Regions from separate parts of the Thioalkalivibrio sp. ALRh genome, predicted to be linked through region 3. Evidence: predicted binding sites of a transcription regulator. Region 3 holds the regulator's gene; each other region holds the start of a gene.

Region 1 (4,077 bases), 660 kb from region 3:
GTGCACCGGAATCAAGGCGAACCAGCGCGGAGTTGTACAGCGGGCCATCGTCGTCGAGGCGGACGTTGACGAGGGTGAGCTTGTGATCCAGATCCTTGAGGATGCCGGCAATCCGCTCCGGCTTGTCGACGGTGTAGTCGGTCTCTTCCATGCGTGGCGTTGTTGTAATTATTGGGCCAAGCCGCACGGTACTGCCGAGCGGTCCGGAATGCCAGCCCCGGGTGTGAGGCGGAGAAGGGCGGAGAGGTGTCGCGCAGAGCGCGCGCGGGTCATGCGCGGGTGATGCGCCGACCGGTACGGCTGCCGGACTGGGTGCGGCCGTAGGGGTCGTAGGTGGGAGCCGGGCCGGGTTCCTCGCCGCGCAGGATCTGGATGGACATCTCCACGCGACGACGGTCGCGATCGATCAGTCGGGCATTCCCCTGGTTGAGGGTATTGCAGCGCTCCACCGAGCGGCGTAGCGCCTGCCAGTGGTCGTCCAGCTCGGCGCCTCCCTCGAGCCGACCGAACAGCCGTGCAAGTCCCTCGGGCGTATACGTTTCGCCGGCGGCCTCGATCGTCTCGCGCTGTCGCCGGCTTTCGGTTTCGAGTTCCTGCAGTAGCGTCTGCTTCTGGGCCACGACTTCGCGCAGGGTCTCGGCGGCCCGTGATTCCACCGCCCGGGTCTCCTGCAGCAGGATGTCCTCCATCTGGTGGCTCAGCCGAATCGAGGCCTCCAGCGAGCGGAGGAAGGCGTGGCGTTGTTCGGGCGACATCGTCGGGTCTCTGTTAGCGCAACAGGCTTTCCAGCTCGATCATGCGATCGGCTAGCTGTTCGTTGTCTACCGGGTACTGACCGTTGGAGATGGCCTCGCGCAGCTCGGCGACTCGCGCCTCGTCGAACGGGGCGTTGCTGGCGGCCCCGGAGGCGGCGTTCATTGCCTGCGCCGCGCCGGTCAGGGTGACAGAGTCATCCTGACGTACGGGTGAGGATGCATTGCCCTGGGCGCCTGCGTCGGGGCGAGAGGTCTCATCGCGGCCCTTCACGCTCGAGCTGTTGCCATCCGGGCGCAGGCCGGGGGAGTTCGGGCCTTTGATATCCATTATTCGGTTTCCTGTTTTTGCAATTCTACTGCAGGGGTTAGCGGCAGCACCGGCTGAAACTGTAGCCCCTTGAGCTGTGAATTTTCGATTCGCTTCACAGTTTGTGGATGGTGACGAGACACACCGCCATTCTACAGGGCAACGCGTACATGTCCGGACTCGAGCACCTCGCCTTCCACGACGCGTCCGGACGAGGTGTTCTTCACGCGGATGCGATCGCCCAGGATGCCATTCTCCAGCGCCTCGCCCTGCATGCGGATCACCACCGAGCCGTTCTCGGCCAGGATGGTGACGCGCTGGCCGCGGCTGACCACCTCGCGCTGGGTGACGTGCTGCTGGCCCAGGATCTGACCGGGCCGGATGTTGCGCCGGGTCTGCAGCCCCACCAGTTCGCCCTTGTTCTCGAAATAGCTCCCCGCATGGCGAGAGGTCTGAATTCGCTTGGTGCGCAGATCGCCGGGGAGGATCGTGTGCTGGCGTCGCAGGCTGCGGCTGGCGACCAGCACCTCGGCGTAGCGCTCGACCGTGACTGGCACATAGATCGACCAGCTGACGGGGGTCTCGCACTGAACCTGTACCGCCGTATTGCCATCGCGTCGCCCGCCGGGCGGGAACCGGGTCTCCAGTGCCTCGCTGCATCGGGCCAGGCGCAGGCGGTTGTCCAGCCGGCCGATCTGAATCTCTACCGCTTCGTCGCCTGGTGTGAGGTTCAACTCCTCCTGGATGAAGCGCTCCGCCGCCAGGCGGATGTTTTCCACTGCCTCGATCTCGGCCTGTGCCGCAATGGAGACCAGGGCCAGAACGACGCCCATGGCGGCCGAAAGCCACCAGGAGCGAATGGAAGGTTTGCGTGCTGACTGGTTCATTGGTCTGGATGCGCGTCGGCTTGTCAGGACTCGAGAGGTTTGCAGAGACGTGCAAGCAGAAAACATGCCAGGCAATCAGGAGCGTACCCTCAAGAGTCACAGCGGCCGGCCGTTATCGGGTCTAGAACGCGTGCAATCGGCATGCGACGGCGGGTTGTGGCATGACAGCGTCGGTCTGCGGGGTGCACACTGGGGCCGGCGAGTCGAGGTGGCTGGCCGCTGGGCGAGGGGGAGAGCAGGACAATGAGTCAATTCATTGACGATGTGAATCAGCGCACCCAGCTGGTGGGGCAGAACCGTATGGAGCTGCTCCTGTTTCATTTGGGGAGCTCGCAGACTTTCGGTATCAACGTATTCAAGGTGCGCGAGGTGATCCCGTCGCCGCCGCTGCGGCAGATTCCCGGATCGCTGAGTGTGGTGCGTGGTGTGGCTACCCTGCGTGGCGGAACCGTCCCCATCATCGATCTGGCGCGCGCGATGGGGCTGCGTACCGCCGTGGGCGAAACGGGCGACCACAAGGTGGTGGTGACCGAGTTCAACCGGTCGGTACAGGGGTTCTGGGTGTCCGCGGTCGACCGGATCGTCAACGTTAACTGGGAAGACGTGAAGTCCCCGCCTCGTGGGACCGGGCGCGAGTCGTTTCTGGTGGCGGTCACCGAGATCGACAACAAGCTGGTCGAGATCATTGACGTCGAACGGGTACTGTCGATCGTCAACCCGTTGCCATCCACGGTATCCGACGCGGTGCGCGCGGAGGCCGAGGAAGAACGCGCCAAGCATGGACAGCGCAAGATTGTGATCGTTGATGACTCCGTGGTCGCGCGCAAGCAGATCGAGGGTGCGATCAAGGGCCTGGGCTGGGAGTACGTGGTCTTCAAGGATGGTCGCGAGGCGCTGGATTTCCTGGAGGAGCAGGCCGAGGCCGGCACCGTGGACGAGGTGGTGGAGCTGGTGATTTCGGATATCGAGATGCCGCGCATGGACGGCTATACCCTCACCGCTCGAATTCGTGCGAACGATCGCCTGAAAGGCCTCCGGGTTCTGCTGCACTCGTCACTGAGTGGGGAGTTCAATACGGATATGGTCAAGCGTGCCGGGGCCGACGCCTTCCTGTCCAAGTTCAACCCCGACGAGCTGGCCGAGGCTGTGCTTGACCAGACCCGCAAGGACTGATGCCGGTGCCTGCGCCGTTTGCGTTAGTCGACCGAGTCGACCCTGGCGGCATGGAAGCGGTAACGGATTGCCGGCCGCATGAACATCAGCGGCCATGGCGCGCCGCATCGATCACCCGTTGGGATGCTGTCGGCGTCCGCGCGGTTGCACGTATACTGCATCCGTCCGGCATGGGGGATCGCGTGTTCCCCAGTCGGGTTTTCCGACACGCTGTCAAGGATTCGTCATCAACGTGCCCGTCCGCCCGTACCGTCGACTTTCAAGGATGACTTCGTGATCGACTCGCGTGACTACGAGGAGTTCTCGCGTTTTCTTTCCGAGTGCTGTGGCCTGGTGCTGGGCGACAGTCGTCAGTATCTCGTGTCGAGCCGACTGTCGCGGCTGCTGGACGAGTTCGGCTACAAGAGTGTGCCGGAGCTGCTGCACGCAATGCGCCAGGCACCCAACCCGCGCCTGCGCACGCGTGTGATCGACGCGATGACCACGAACGAAACCTCCTGGTTTCGCGATGGCTTCCCGTTCGAGATCCTGCGCCATGTACTGCTCCCGGAACGGGCGGAGAAAGGCGCAGGGATCAAGGTCTGGTCGTCCGGCTGCTCCAGCGGACAGGAGGCCTACAGCATCTCGATGGTGGCGTCCGAGTGGGAGGAATCGCGGCCCAAGCGTGTGGTGCCGGTATCGATCCTGGGTACGGATCTCTCGGAGAAGATTCTGGACGATGCCCGGCGCGCGGTGTACGACGGGCTGAGCATCGTCCGTGGCCTGAGCGAGGCGAGGCGCGCCCGCTTCTTCGAGACCGTGGCGGAGGGCCATCGCGTACGCCCGGAGATCCAGCGCCGCTGCCGTTTCCAGAAGCTCAACCTGATCGACAGCTATGCGGCGCTGGGCAAGTTCGACATCGTGTTCTGTCGCAACGTGCTGATCTATTTCTCCGCCGAGACCAAGCGACAGGTTC
Region 2 (4,077 bases), on a different contig from region 3:
TTCCGGGATCTCGCCTCGACCTACATGCGCAACCGCGACCTGATCGCCGTGGGCGCCTACCGCAGGGGAGCGGATCCGCATCTGGATGAAGCGGTGGCGATGCACGAGCGGCTGGAGGCCTACCTTGGGCAGGGTCGCGACGAGGCGGTCGGGTTTGATCAGGCCCGCGACGAACTGCTGGCCTTGATCGGGGGCGCCTGAAATGGATTCTCGGCGCTTGGAACGTCTTCTGCGTCTGCGACGCATCGAAGAGAGTGAAGCCACGCGTCAACTGGGGGCGCGGTTGCAGCAACTGGACGCGGTCGAGACCCAGCGGACCCAGCTGGAGGGCTATCAGCTCGAGTATCTCCGGGCGCCACTGCCCGATGACACGAATCAGCTCAAGTGGCTTTCCGGGATGCGGGATCAACTGCGGCATGCACTGGAACAGCAAGACCTTCGCGCGCAGGCCGCAGGCGCCCAGGCGGAGCAGGCACGCCAGGAGTGGCTGCTCCGCCACCGGGCGGTGATGTCCCTGGAAAAGCTCCTGGAGCGCCGCATTGCAGAACAGGAGCGGGAGGCCGATCGCCGTCGCCAGCATGAGCAGGACATGTGGGCGACACGGCAGGTGCACACGCGCACGCAGGAGACGAACAACGACTGGCAAGAATCTTGAATGAGCTGACCAGGAATGCCCATCAAAGGCGTACGAGCCGGGCAATGACTCAGAGGATCCATTGATGATCGCGACAGGCAATGCCGGCCAGGGGATGATGCCGCTGCTGCAGTTGTTGGGGGGTGGCAGTGACCTCAAGGACCTTCAGGCGCTCGAAGGCCTCGAAGGGTTGAAGGACCTGAAAACCGCAGAAGGCGAGGGTTTCCTCGATATTCTTCAGCCGCAGCTCGAGGCGCTGCTGGCCGATCTGGGCGTGGGTGAAGAGGAGCTTGAAGGGCTCGATCTGGAGGGCATGCTGGCCCGCTTGCAAGCCCTGATGGACGGAGGCGAACTGGCCGTCGAGGTGGAATCGGGCGGCAAGGATTTGCCGCTGGCCGCGCTCATGACGGCAGTGGATGATCGCCCCGGTCCGTCCGTTGCACGTATGGAGCGCGGCGAAGGCAACGGTGGCGCGCGCGAGATCAAGCCGTTGCCTGCAGCGGTCATGCGGCTGTTCCTCGAGTCCAGCCAGGGCTCGGCTGCTTCAGGCGGCGGGGCGGGCACCGAGCTGCTCGGTCCGAACAGCCGCCTTTCGCGCGAGAATGTTCTGGAGCTGCTGGCGCAATGGATGTCCCAGGGGACTGATACGCAAAGGGCGCAGGGACGCGCGGAACCTCTGGCCGGCATTCTGCCGGCGCATGTACAGGCTGCGGAAGGCAGCGAGGGTTCACGCAGCTCGTTGCGCCTGGACCTGGCTCGGCTGCTGCAGCCGGGTGGCGAGCGCGAGCTGACGGACCAGATCCGCATGCTGGCGCGTGCCCAGGGCGGCCGTACCGAGATCAAGCTGCACCCGCCGCAGCTGGGGACACTCGATGTCCGCCTGAACGTGGACGGTGATCGAGCCACCGTCCAGTTCATCAGTGCAAATCCGGTGACCCGCGAGGTTCTGGAGGCGGCGATGCCTCGGCTGCGCGAGAGTCTCGCCCAGAGCGGCCTTACGCTCGAGGATGCGACCGTGTCCGATCAGGCGGCCGAAGAGCGTGAAGGTCAGCAGGAATTGGCTGACGGGCAGCGGGCCGGGCGCGAGGCCGATGAGTCCGAGGCCGAGGAAGAGCAGGCGACGGGTAGCACCCTTTCGATCCTGAACCGCCGGCTTGACCTGTTCGCCTGAGTAAGTCCGTTTGCAAAAGACCGGGTGCGTAAACCCGCCCGGTCGTTCCCAACCTCGGTTGTTGTGCCGCCAAGATCCCGTCTTCTGCCGGGTTCGGGGCGGCTGAATCTTGACGATCCCCTTTTTAATTCCCGGCTGCACCCCTCCTGTGCTCTCCTCGTTACCGCTTAAGCGTCGGAAATCATTACATAAATTAATTTTGGCACTGCCTTTGCTATGAGTTCAGGCAATAGTCAGCGCGATCCCGTGCCGTCAACATGGACGGATTCACGAATCTCGAGGGTAGGAAATGGCGGAGAAGGAAGTCGAACTGGGTGGAGAAGGCGCCGGCAATAAGGGCAAGAAGGGGCTGCTCTGGATTGTCATTTTGCTGGTGCTCGTGTTCGCCGGGGCCGGCGCGGCGGCTGCGTGGTTTTTCTTGTCCGGCGGTGGCGAGGAAGAGACCGGTGAAGAAGGCCCGGCCGAGCGTCACTATCACGGGCTGGAGCCGATGACCGTGAACATTGATGGGCCCGGACGCATTCGCTATCTCCGGGTCGAGCTAAGCGTCGTCACCACCGACCCCGAGGTGATTGAAGCACTGGAGCGGCATATGCCGGCCGTTCGCAACGATGTGCTGGGCCTGCTTGGAGAGAAACACTACGACGACCTCAATACGCGTGACGGGAAGGAATCGCTTGCCGAGGAGCTGCGCGAGGCGATCGCCGAGATCCTTGAGGAGCGGGACGCACCACATGATGTGGAAGCGGTGCGCTTTAACGAACTGGTCATGCAGTAGGCAGAACCATGGCGCAAACGGACATCCTCAGCCAGGACGAGATCGACGCCCTCCTTCATGGGGTCGATGACGGCGATATCGAAACGGATGACCCGTTTCCGAATGACGGAGAGGCCCGCGAGTTCAACTTCGCGACGCAGGATCGGATCGTGCGTGGGCGGATGCCCACGCTGGAGATGATCAACGAGCGCTTTGCACGACACCTCCGGGTACGCCTGTTCAATATGCTGCGTCGCTCTGCGGAGCTCTCCGTGGTCGGCACTCGGGTCTCGAAGTTCTCGGAGTACATGCACTCCTTGTTCGTGCCGACCAGCCTGAACCTGGTGCGGGCGCATCCGCTGCACGGGACTGGTCTGTTCGTGTTCGACCCGAAGCTGGTGTTCATCCTGGTCGACAACTTCTTTGGTGGCGACGGTCGCTACCACACGCGCATCGAGGGACGGGATTTCACGCCGATGGAGATGCGCGTGGTCCACGGCATCCTCGAAGGCGCATTCGAGGACATGGTCAAGGCCTGGCAGCCGGTGATGGATCTGCGCTTCGAGTTCCTGAACTCGGAGGTGAACCCGCAGTTCGCCAATATCGTCTCGCCCACCGAGATCGTCGTGATCAGCGAGTTCCATATCGAGCTCGATGGTGGCGGCGGCAATCTGCATTTCACCTTGCCGTACTCGATGATCGAGCCGATCCGCGAGCAGCTGGATACCGGGCTGCAATCGGACCGGTCCGACGTGGATCAACGCTGGATGAAGGCGCTGGAAGAAGAGATTCAGGACGCGGAAGTCGAGGTGAGCTCCACCCTGACCGAGACCGAAGTGACGGTGCAGGAGCTGCTCGACATCCAGCCGGGCGACATCATCCCGATCAATCTCCCCGAGACCGTTACCTTGAGAGTCGAAGATATCCCGCTGTTTCGTGGGAAGTTTGGCGTATCCGATGGCAAGAATGCGATCCAGGTGACGGATCGCATTATCAAGCGATAGAGGGCTGCACCCATGGCAGACACCGAAGACAACAAGAAAGACGACGAGAGCCTGGCTTCCAATGAGGACAGTGACGTGACCCCGGAGGCAGCCGAAGGGGAATCCGAAGAGGACCAGGACGCCCTGGCGGACGAATGGGCCGCAGCGCTGGCCGAGCAGAAGGACACCGACGGTGAGCCGGCCGCCGATCCGGACGAGCTGTTGAATCAGGCCCAGGCCAGCAGTAGCGGAAGTGAATCGGCCGATCCCCTGATGGGAGCGGAGAAAAGGGAGCGCAAGCACAAGCCCGATCCGGAGGCCGAACCTCTGAAGCCGGAGGAACTGGCGGCGTCGGCCGGCATGTCGGCCGAGGACATTAATCTGCAGATGGTGCTGGATGTGCCGGTCACCATCTCGATGGAGATCGGTCGCAGCCGCATCCCCATTCGCAATCTGCTGCAGTTGAACCAGGGGTCGGTGGTGGAGCTCGACCGACTCGCGGGGGAGGCGTTGGATGTGCTCGTGAACGGGA
Region 3 (4,077 bases):
CGCCCGAGGCGCTGCACCGACCGATGGACGAGATCCTGGACCTGATCGGCCCCACGCGGGGGGTGCAGCCCGAGCGTGACGAGCGCGTGCGCACGGTGATTGAATCCGCCGATATGACGGTGGCGACCGACACCATGATCGCCACCTCCGATGCCCCGTCGACGCTGGAGCAGCCTGGCCTTTTCCAGCGGGGCACGGGTCTGCGCGTCGACTCGCGAGGGGATACCATAGAGCTGTTCCATGACGTGTACACGCTCTACAGCGAGTCGGGCGAGGAGGAAGCCGCAAATGACTGAACGTGGTGGGTCGTCGCTCGCCCGGGCCGGATGGCCCGTGCTGCTGGGCAGTGCCTTGTTGCTGCTAGCCGCGCCGGTCATTGCCCAGCAGCAGCCCCTGCCGGTGGAGATTACCGCCGATCGTGCGGAGATGGACGACCGGCGGGGCGTAAGCACTTATACCGGTGATGTGGTGGTGATTCGCGGGGACATGACACTGGAGGCCGACAAGGTCTATGTGCGCAGCCGCGACCGACGCCCTTACGAGATGGAGGCCCACGGCGAGCCCGCGCGGCTGGAGTCCCCGGACCCGGAGACGGGCGAGATGCGCATCGCCACCGCGCTGCGCATCGACTACCTGCTGAACGAGGACCGGGTGATCCTGACCGACCAGGCGCATGTGATCACGGCAGCCGAGGAAGCGCGCGGCAAGCGCATCGTCTACGACCTGGAGACGGATGTGATCGAGGCCGAGCGTGGCGAGGCCGATGACGAGCGTGTACGTATCAGGATCCAGCCCCGCGAAGACGACGAATGAACGAGCTCGACACCAGCGCGCCCGCCGCGGCCGGTGGCGAATCTGCGCCGATGGCCGGCTATCTGACCGGCCGCGAGCTGACCAAGCGCTATGGCAAGCGTACGGTGCTGGATCGTGTCGACGTCGATCTGGCACCAGGGGAGGTCGTGGGCCTGCTGGGACCGAACGGCGCAGGCAAGACCACCTGTTTCTACAGCCTGGTCGGCCTGATCCGGCCCAATCGTGGCCGCATCACGCTGGGTGACCGGGACATCACCCGGGCCCCGATTCATTCGCGGGCCCGAGCCGGGCTGGGCTACCTGCCGCAGGAGGCCTCGATCTTCCGTCGGCTGAGTGTTTGGGACAACCTGCAGGCGGTGCTGGAGCTGCGCTCGGAGCTCGACCGCCACGAGCGACGCCGCATCGGCGATGCCCTGATCGAGGAGTTCCAGCTGGAGACCGTGCGCCACAGCCCTGGGATTGCCCTGTCCGGGGGCGAGCGTCGCCGCGCCGAGATCGCGCGGGCACTGGCCGGTGACCCGCGCTTTATCTGCCTGGACGAACCGTTTGCCGGCGTGGATCCGATTTCCGTGGGTGATATCCAGGCCGTGATTGGGCATCTGGCCCAGCGCGGGATCGGTGTGCTGATTTCCGACCACAACGTGCGCGAGACCCTCGGAATCTGCGACAGGGCCTATATTCTTAGTGAGGGCCGCATCCTGAGCGCCGGGACCCCGCAGGAGCTGCTGGACGACCCCCAGGTGCGCCGCGTGTATCTCGGAGAAAACTTTCGACTGTGAACATTGATCAGTGTTTCCTTAAGATGATCTTGATGGTCACCATGGACCTCAAACCGCGATGCTGAAACCCGGGCTCAATCTGCAGCTGGGGCAGACGCTGACGATGACCCCGCAGCTGCAACAGGCGATCCGTCTGCTGCAGCTTTCCACGCTGGAGTTGCAGGCGGAGATCCAGCAGGCGCTGGAAAGCAACCCCATGCTCGAGCAGGTGGAGGACGAGGGCGAGGAGGCCCCGCCCGAGCGCCCGGAGGAAGGGGGCGAACGGGTCGACGGGGATCGCATGCAGGCCGACACGGCTGGCGATGACGTGATCCCCGAGGAGTTGAGCACCGACAGTCGCTGGGACGACATCTACGAGCCCGCCCCGAGCCCACGCGGCCTGGACGACCGCGACCCGCTGGAGAATACCTCCGACGGCGAGGACGAGGGCCTTCAGGATCACCTGCTCTGGCAGCTGCATCTGAGCCACCTGACCCCACGAGACCAACGGATCGGGGCGGCGCTGATCGACGCGATCAGCCCGGACGGCTATCTGGACAGTGAACTCGAGGCGCTGGCGGAGATGATCAGCCAGGGCGAAGACGAGCCCGTGGGGGTCGACGAGGTCGAGGCGGTGCTGCACTGGATTCAGCAGTGCGACCCGCTGGGCGTCGGTGCGCGGGACCTGCGCGAGTGCCTGGAGATCCAGCTGCGCCATTTGGCGCCGGATGCCCCGGCGCGTGACGCGGCTCGAGCCATCCTGGAAAACGGCATGGAGAGCCTGGCCAAGCGGGACTACCGAGCCCTGCAGCGCCAGTCCGGCGTGCGCGACCCGGACGAGCTGGCGCGGGCGCTGGACCTGATCCGCACCCTGAATCCGCGGCCCGGTGCCCAGATCAGCGAGTCCACTTCGGAATACGTCGTGCCGGATGTCTATGTCCGCCATGACCGCGATGGCTGGCGCGTGGACTTGAACCCGGAGATTGCGCCGCGCATTCGCATCAACGATCTCTATGCGGGCATGGTGCGGCAGGTCTCCGATGCGCGTGATAGCGCGTTTATGCGCGATCAGTTGCAGGAGGCGCGCTGGTTCCTGAAGAGCCTGCACAGCCGGAACGACACCCTGCTGCGGGTCGCCCAGGCCATCGTCGTGCGCCAGCAGGGGTTTCTCGAGCATGGTGAGGTTGCCATGCAACCGCTGATCCTGCGCGATATCGCCGAGACCCTGGAGATGCACGAATCGACCATCTCGAGGGTGACTACACAGAAATACATGCACACCCCGCGTGGGGTATTCGAGTTCAAGTACTTCTTTTCCAGTCATGTTGGCACAGCCGATGGCGGCGAATGCTCGGCGACCGCGATCCGTGCCATGATTCGGGAATTGATTGGTGGCGAGACCCCGAACAAGCCACTGAGTGATGCAAAACTGGCCCAGATCCTGTCGGATCGGGGCATTAATGTGGCCCGACGCACCGTGGCCAAGTACCGCGAGGCTATGCACATACCGTCTTCCAGCGAACGCCGGCAGATGGCGAGTATGCCCAGTGGAACCAAGCAAAAAGGAGCCTGACCATGCAGATCAACCTGACCGGCCATCACGTCGATATCACCGACGCCCTGCGCGACTACGTGAACGAAAAGTTCGCGAAGCTGGAACGCCACTTCGACAAAGTGATCGACGTGCATGTGGTGCTGACCCACGAGAAAAACCAGAACCTGAACAACAAGGCGGAGGCCAATCTCCAGGTCAGCGGCAATCACATCCACGCCGAAGCCAGTCACGAGGATATGTATGCGGCGATTGATGGCCTGATCGACAAGGTGGATCGTCAGCTGATCAAGCACAAGGAAAAGGTCAAGGACCATCACCGCGCCGAGGGTGCCCAGCGCAACCGCGAACAGGCCCTTTAACGCAATGACCATTGCCGAGCTGATCACCCGCGCCCGTATCCGGCTGGAGCCCGAGTGTTCCAGCCAGAAACGGGCGCTCGAGACCCTGGCCGAGTTGCTGGCCGTCGGCGGCGAGGAGTCCGCCGGCCCGGCCAGCGGGGCCATCTTCGAGGCCCTGTCTGCCCGCGAGAAGCTTGGCTCCACCGGTCTGGGGCATGGCGTGGCCATCCCGCATGGGCGTCTGGCCGAGCTCGATGCCCCCCGGGTCGCGGTCCTGCGGCTGGACCAGGGGGTCGACTTCGACGCCATGGACCACGAACCCGTGGACATCCTGATCGCACTGCTGGTGCCCGAGGCGGCGACCAGCGCGCACCTGGACCTGCTGGCGCAGCTGGCTCGCGGTCTCTCGCAGCCCGACAATATCGCCTCGCTGCGCCGTGCCGGCGACGCGGACGCCCTGGAACGCGAACTGACCCGGGCCTTCGGCGACGCCTGAACATGGCTCTCCCGGCAGTGCTCCCCCGATTCCGACACCCCGCGCCAATGCTGCCGGAGATTCGTGCATGAACGAGGCACTGGGAGAGGGCGGCATCGCGCGCGACATCACCGTAGA
Region 4 (4,077 bases), 420 kb from region 3:
CATCGGCATCCTGCCGGATCAGAGCCCGAAGGGCGCCTCGGGTACGCATGCGCCGTTCTTCGGCCACCCGGCGCTGACCATGACCCTGCTGCCGCGCCTGCTGCGTGGGCGCGAGGACCATGTCGTGTTCTTGTTCGCCGAGCGCCTGCCGAAGGGGCGCGGGTTTCGCTATCACGAGATCGAGGCCGGGCCGGAGGTTGCCGACCGCGACTTCGCCCGCGCCGCTGCCGCGATCAACGCCCATGTGGAGGCCCTGGTCCGGCGCTGCCCCGAGCAGTACAACTGGGCCTACAAGCGTTTCCACCCGGCCCCCGAGGGCCAGCCCAACCCCTATCGCTGACACCCGGTCGAGCCAGGTTCCGAGCACAAAAAAAGCCGCCGGACCCGAAGGTCGCGGCGGCCGGTGCATCTGGCCCCGAGGGGCCGGATGCGGATGCCTTACAGGCTGTAGTACATGTCGAATTCGACCGGATGGGTGGTCATGCGCATGCGCGTGACTTCTTCCATCTTCAGGTCGATGTAGGCATCGATCATGTCGTCGGTGAACACGCCACCCTGGGTCAGGTATTCGCGGTCCTGGTTCAGGGCTTCCAGCGCCTGGTCCAGCGAATGGCAGACCTGCGGGATGCCCTTTTCCTCTTCCGGCGGCAGGTCGTAGAGGTTCTTGTCCATCGCGTCGCCCGGGTGGATCTTGTTCTGGATGCCGTCCAGGCCGGCCATCAGCATCGCGGCAAACGCCAGGTACGGGTTGGCGGTGGAGTCCGGGAAACGCAGCTCGATGCGGCGGGCCTTCGGGCTCATCACGAACGGGATGCGCAGCGACGCGGAGCGGTTGCGCGCGGAGTAGGCCAGCATCACCGGCGCCTCGAAGCCCGGCACCAGACGCTTGTAGCTGTTGGTGGACGGGTTGGTGAAGGCGTTCAGCGAGCGGGCGTGCTTGATGATGCCGCCGATGTAGTACAGCGCGGTCTCGGACAGGCCGCCGTACAGGTCACCGGAGAACAGGTTCTTGCCGTCCTTGGACAGCGACTGGTGCACGTGCATGCCGGAACCGTTGTCGCCGACGATCGGCTTGGGCATGAAGGTCGCGGTCTTGCCGTGCATGTGGGCCACGTTCTGCACCACGTACTTCAGTACCTGCACCTCGTCGGCCTTCTGCGTCAGCGTTGCGGGGCCGACACCGATCTCGCACTGGCCGGCGGTGGCCACCTCGTGGTGGTGCACCTCGGTAACGAGGCCCATCTCGGTCATCACTTCGCACATGGTCGAGCGGATGTCGTGCAGGCTGTCGACCGGCGGCACCGGGAAGTAGCCACCCTTCACGCCCGGGCGGTGCCCGATGTTGCCGTCTTCGTAGACGCGCTCGGAATTCCAGGAGGCCTCGGAGGAGTCCACGCGGCAGTAGGAGCCGGAGAGGTCCGAGCCCCATTTCACGTCGTCGAACACGAAGAATTCGTTTTCCGGCCCGAACAGCGCGGTGTCGGCGATGCCGGTGCTCTGCAGATAGGCCTCGGCACGACGCGCCAGGGAGCGCGGGCAGCGGTCGTAGCCCTGCATGGTGGCCGGCTCGACCACGTCGCAGCGGATGTTCATCGTCATGTCCTCGAAGAACGGATCGATGACCGCGGACTCCGCATCCGGCATCAGGATCATGTCGGACTCGTTGATGCCCTTCCAGCCGGAGATCGACGACCCGTCGAACATCTTGCCTTCCTCGAACGACTCTTCGTCGAGGTCATGGGCTGGAACGGTTACATGCTGTTCCTTGCCCTTGGAGTCGGTGAAACGGAAGTCGACAAAGCGGACTTCCTTTTCCTGGATCTGCTTCAGCACGTCGGCTGCGGACATGGGAGTCTCCTTAGGTTTGCTCTTGGTCTTTGGGTTCGCCGCGCCGATTCGAGCCCGGCCGGCGTTGAATCGGTTCTATGCAGGCATCATGCCAGTTCGTTCGATTGGCCCTGTGACGGTCGTTCAGGACTCATCAGGCCCGTACCACGCGGCGGGCTGCACAATATCCGTGCGCCATCGGCACCACAGTAGTGCATCAAGTCTTTTGTTGCACGCCAGTGGTGCATGGGCGATAGAGGATCTTCACCTCACCCAGCCGGTCCTTCAGGCGCGGATGGCCCTGCAGCGACTGTGACAGGCCCTCGCCCCGCGCGTTCAGGTCCACGGGCGTGCATGCCCCGTCAAGGCGCAGCGTCAGGGTCAGGTGGATGCGCCCGTTCAGATAGTGCATGGAAAGCTGCTCCAGGCGATCCAGTTCCGGGGTGTCGGCCCAGGCCTCGCGCACCGCTTCGGCGATCTCCGGACGCAGGGGCAGGTTCGAGCTTCGAGCCTGATCTTCGTCGTTTTCCGGATCTACATGGACCGTAAAATCGCGCAGCCGCTCGTGGCGCTGGGTGACGGCCCCGTACACCGCATCGGCAATCCGGTGTCCCTCGGAAACCGAAATCATCGGGGCGACCTGGATATGCACATCGGCGACCACGTCGCTCCCATGCCGCCGCGTGCGCAGCATGTGCGCATCCTTCACCCCGGGCACTTCCATGATCGTGCGGTGGATGCGCGCGACCTCCTCCGGATCCAGTGCCGTGTCAATCAGTTCGGCCGCGCTGCGCACGATCAGGCGCCCGGCGATATGCAGGATGAACAGGGCAACGATCAGCGCCGCCAGGGCATCCGCCCACGGGAAGCCCGCCACCGCGGCCCCGACCCCGACCAGCACGAACAGCGAGGAGATCGCATCCGTGCGGTGATGCCAGGCGTTCGCATCCAGCATCCGCGAGCCGATCCGTTTCGCCACACGGTGGGTGTACTGATAGAGCCCCTCCTTGGCCACCAGCGTCAGCACCGCAAAGGCGAGCGCGGCCGGTGCCGGCCCCGCGGTCGCGGCGTTGGTATCCATCAGCCGCTGTCCGGCGGCCCAGGCGATCCCGAGGCCGGCCAGTGCGAGGAACACACCGACGACCACGGTGGCCAGGGTCTCGATACGCCCGTGTCCGTAGGGGTGGTCATGATCGGGCGAGGCCGCGGCCTTGCCAGCGGCGAACAGCACCACACCATCGGTGATCAGGTCCGACAGGGTGTGCACGCCGTCGGCGATCAGCGCCTGCGAGTTCAGCAGCCATCCGCTCAGCAGCTGTGCCAGGGTAAGAAAGGCATTCACCACCGCGCCCACGACCGTTACCCGGCGCGTGGCACGGTAGCGCCGGCCGTTTTCGGGCGAGATCGTGGCCTCGGAGTTGGCGCGGGGGTCGCTCAGGACATCCCTCCCGAACAGGGGCAGGCCCTCAGTATGGGCGTGCCTCCGCCACATGCAAGACGCTTGCACTGCCTTCAGCGGTGGCCGCAGCCGGAGCCCGGCCGATATACTGTCCGCTTTGCCCTGACCCGGGATCCCGCATGGCGCACGAACGCACCCCGTCCAGCAGCAGCCCCACCTTCCAGGACCTGATCCGCCGGTTGCAGGACTACTGGAACGACCACGGTTGCGTGGTCCTGCAGCCCTACGACATGGAGATGGGGGCCGGTACCTTCCATCCGGCGACCTTCCTGCGTTCGATCGGGCCGGAGCCGTGGCGCGCGGCCTATGTGCAGCCCAGCCGCCGACCCACCGACGGGCGCTATGGCGACAATCCCAACCGCCTGCAGCACTACTACCAGTTCCAGGTGTTGCTGAAGCCGTCGCCGCCGGACATCCAGGACCTCTACCTGGGCTCCCTGGAGGCCCTGGGCTTCGACACGCTCACCCATGATGTGCGCTTCGTCGAGGACAACTGGGAGTCCCCGACCCTCGGCGCCTGGGGCCTGGGCTGGGAGGTCTGGCTGAACGGCATGGAGGTCACCCAGTTCACCTACTTCCAGCAGGTGGGCGGGCTGGACTGCCACCCGGTGTCCGGCGAGATCACCTACGGGCTGGAGCGCCTGGCGATGTACCTGCAGGGGGTGGAGAGCGTGTTCGACCTGGTCTGGACCGTCGGCCCGGACGGCCGCCCGGTGACCTATGGCGACGTCTATCACCAGAACGAGGTGGAGCAGTCCACCTACAACTTCGAGCATGCCGATCGCGATGCC

Evidence for each region. Region 3 encodes sigma-54, which starts transcription at its own class of promoters, with help from an activator protein. Its sites were predicted from a motif close to TGGCANGNTNCNTGCTT; they were not measured.
Region 1: a site for sigma-54 is predicted at 2,003-2,019, ahead of flgA (flagellar basal body P-ring formation chaperone FlgA). Genes of this name have one in related genera too.
Region 2: a site for sigma-54 is predicted at 2,006-2,022, ahead of fliL (flagellar basal body-associated protein FliL). Genes of this name have one in related genera too.
Region 4: a site for sigma-54 is predicted at 1,926-1,942, ahead of glnA (glutamate--ammonia ligase). Genes of this name have one in related genera too.

Annotation. Positions count from the first base shown of each region.
Region 1 covers NZ_KB906519.1:121,070-125,146, forward strand. The annotation lists gene F791_RS0100590 (flagellar brake protein) at 1-151, opposite strand, end outside; gene F791_RS0100595 (flagella synthesis protein FlgN) at 270-755, opposite strand; gene flgM (flagellar biosynthesis anti-sigma factor FlgM) at 769-1,083, opposite strand; gene flgA (flagellar basal body P-ring formation chaperone FlgA) at 1,215-1,949, opposite strand; gene F791_RS0100610 (chemotaxis protein) at 2,193-3,122, shown strand; gene F791_RS0100615 (protein-glutamate O-methyltransferase CheR) at 3,396-4,077, shown strand, end outside.
Region 2 covers NZ_KB906522.1:144,081-148,157, reverse strand. The annotation lists gene F791_RS0110330 (FliI/YscN family ATPase) at 1-201, shown strand, start outside; gene F791_RS0110325 (flagellar export protein FliJ) at 203-655, shown strand; gene F791_RS0110320 (flagellar hook-length control protein FliK) at 720-1,805, shown strand; gene fliL (flagellar basal body-associated protein FliL) at 2,095-2,583, shown strand; gene fliM (flagellar motor switch protein FliM) at 2,592-3,566, shown strand; gene fliN (flagellar motor switch protein FliN) at 3,579-4,077, shown strand, end outside.
Region 3 covers NZ_KB906519.1:779,090-783,166, reverse strand. The annotation lists gene lptC (LPS export ABC transporter periplasmic protein LptC) at 1-296, shown strand, start outside; gene lptA (lipopolysaccharide transport periplasmic protein LptA) at 289-813, shown strand; gene lptB (LPS export ABC transporter ATP-binding protein) at 864-1,592, shown strand; gene F791_RS0103760 (RNA polymerase factor sigma-54) at 1,651-3,144, shown strand; gene hpf (ribosome hibernation-promoting factor, HPF/YfiA family) at 3,147-3,485, shown strand; gene F791_RS0103750 (PTS sugar transporter subunit IIA) at 3,490-3,960, shown strand; gene hprK (HPr(Ser) kinase/phosphatase) at 4,028-4,077, shown strand, end outside.
Region 4 covers NZ_KB906519.1:1,196,685-1,200,761, forward strand. The annotation lists gene F791_RS0105755 (lysophospholipid acyltransferase family protein) at 1-340, shown strand, start outside; gene glnA (glutamate--ammonia ligase) at 439-1,848, opposite strand; gene F791_RS0105765 (cation diffusion facilitator family transporter) at 2,045-3,319, opposite strand; gene glyQ (glycine--tRNA ligase subunit alpha) at 3,406-4,077, shown strand, end outside.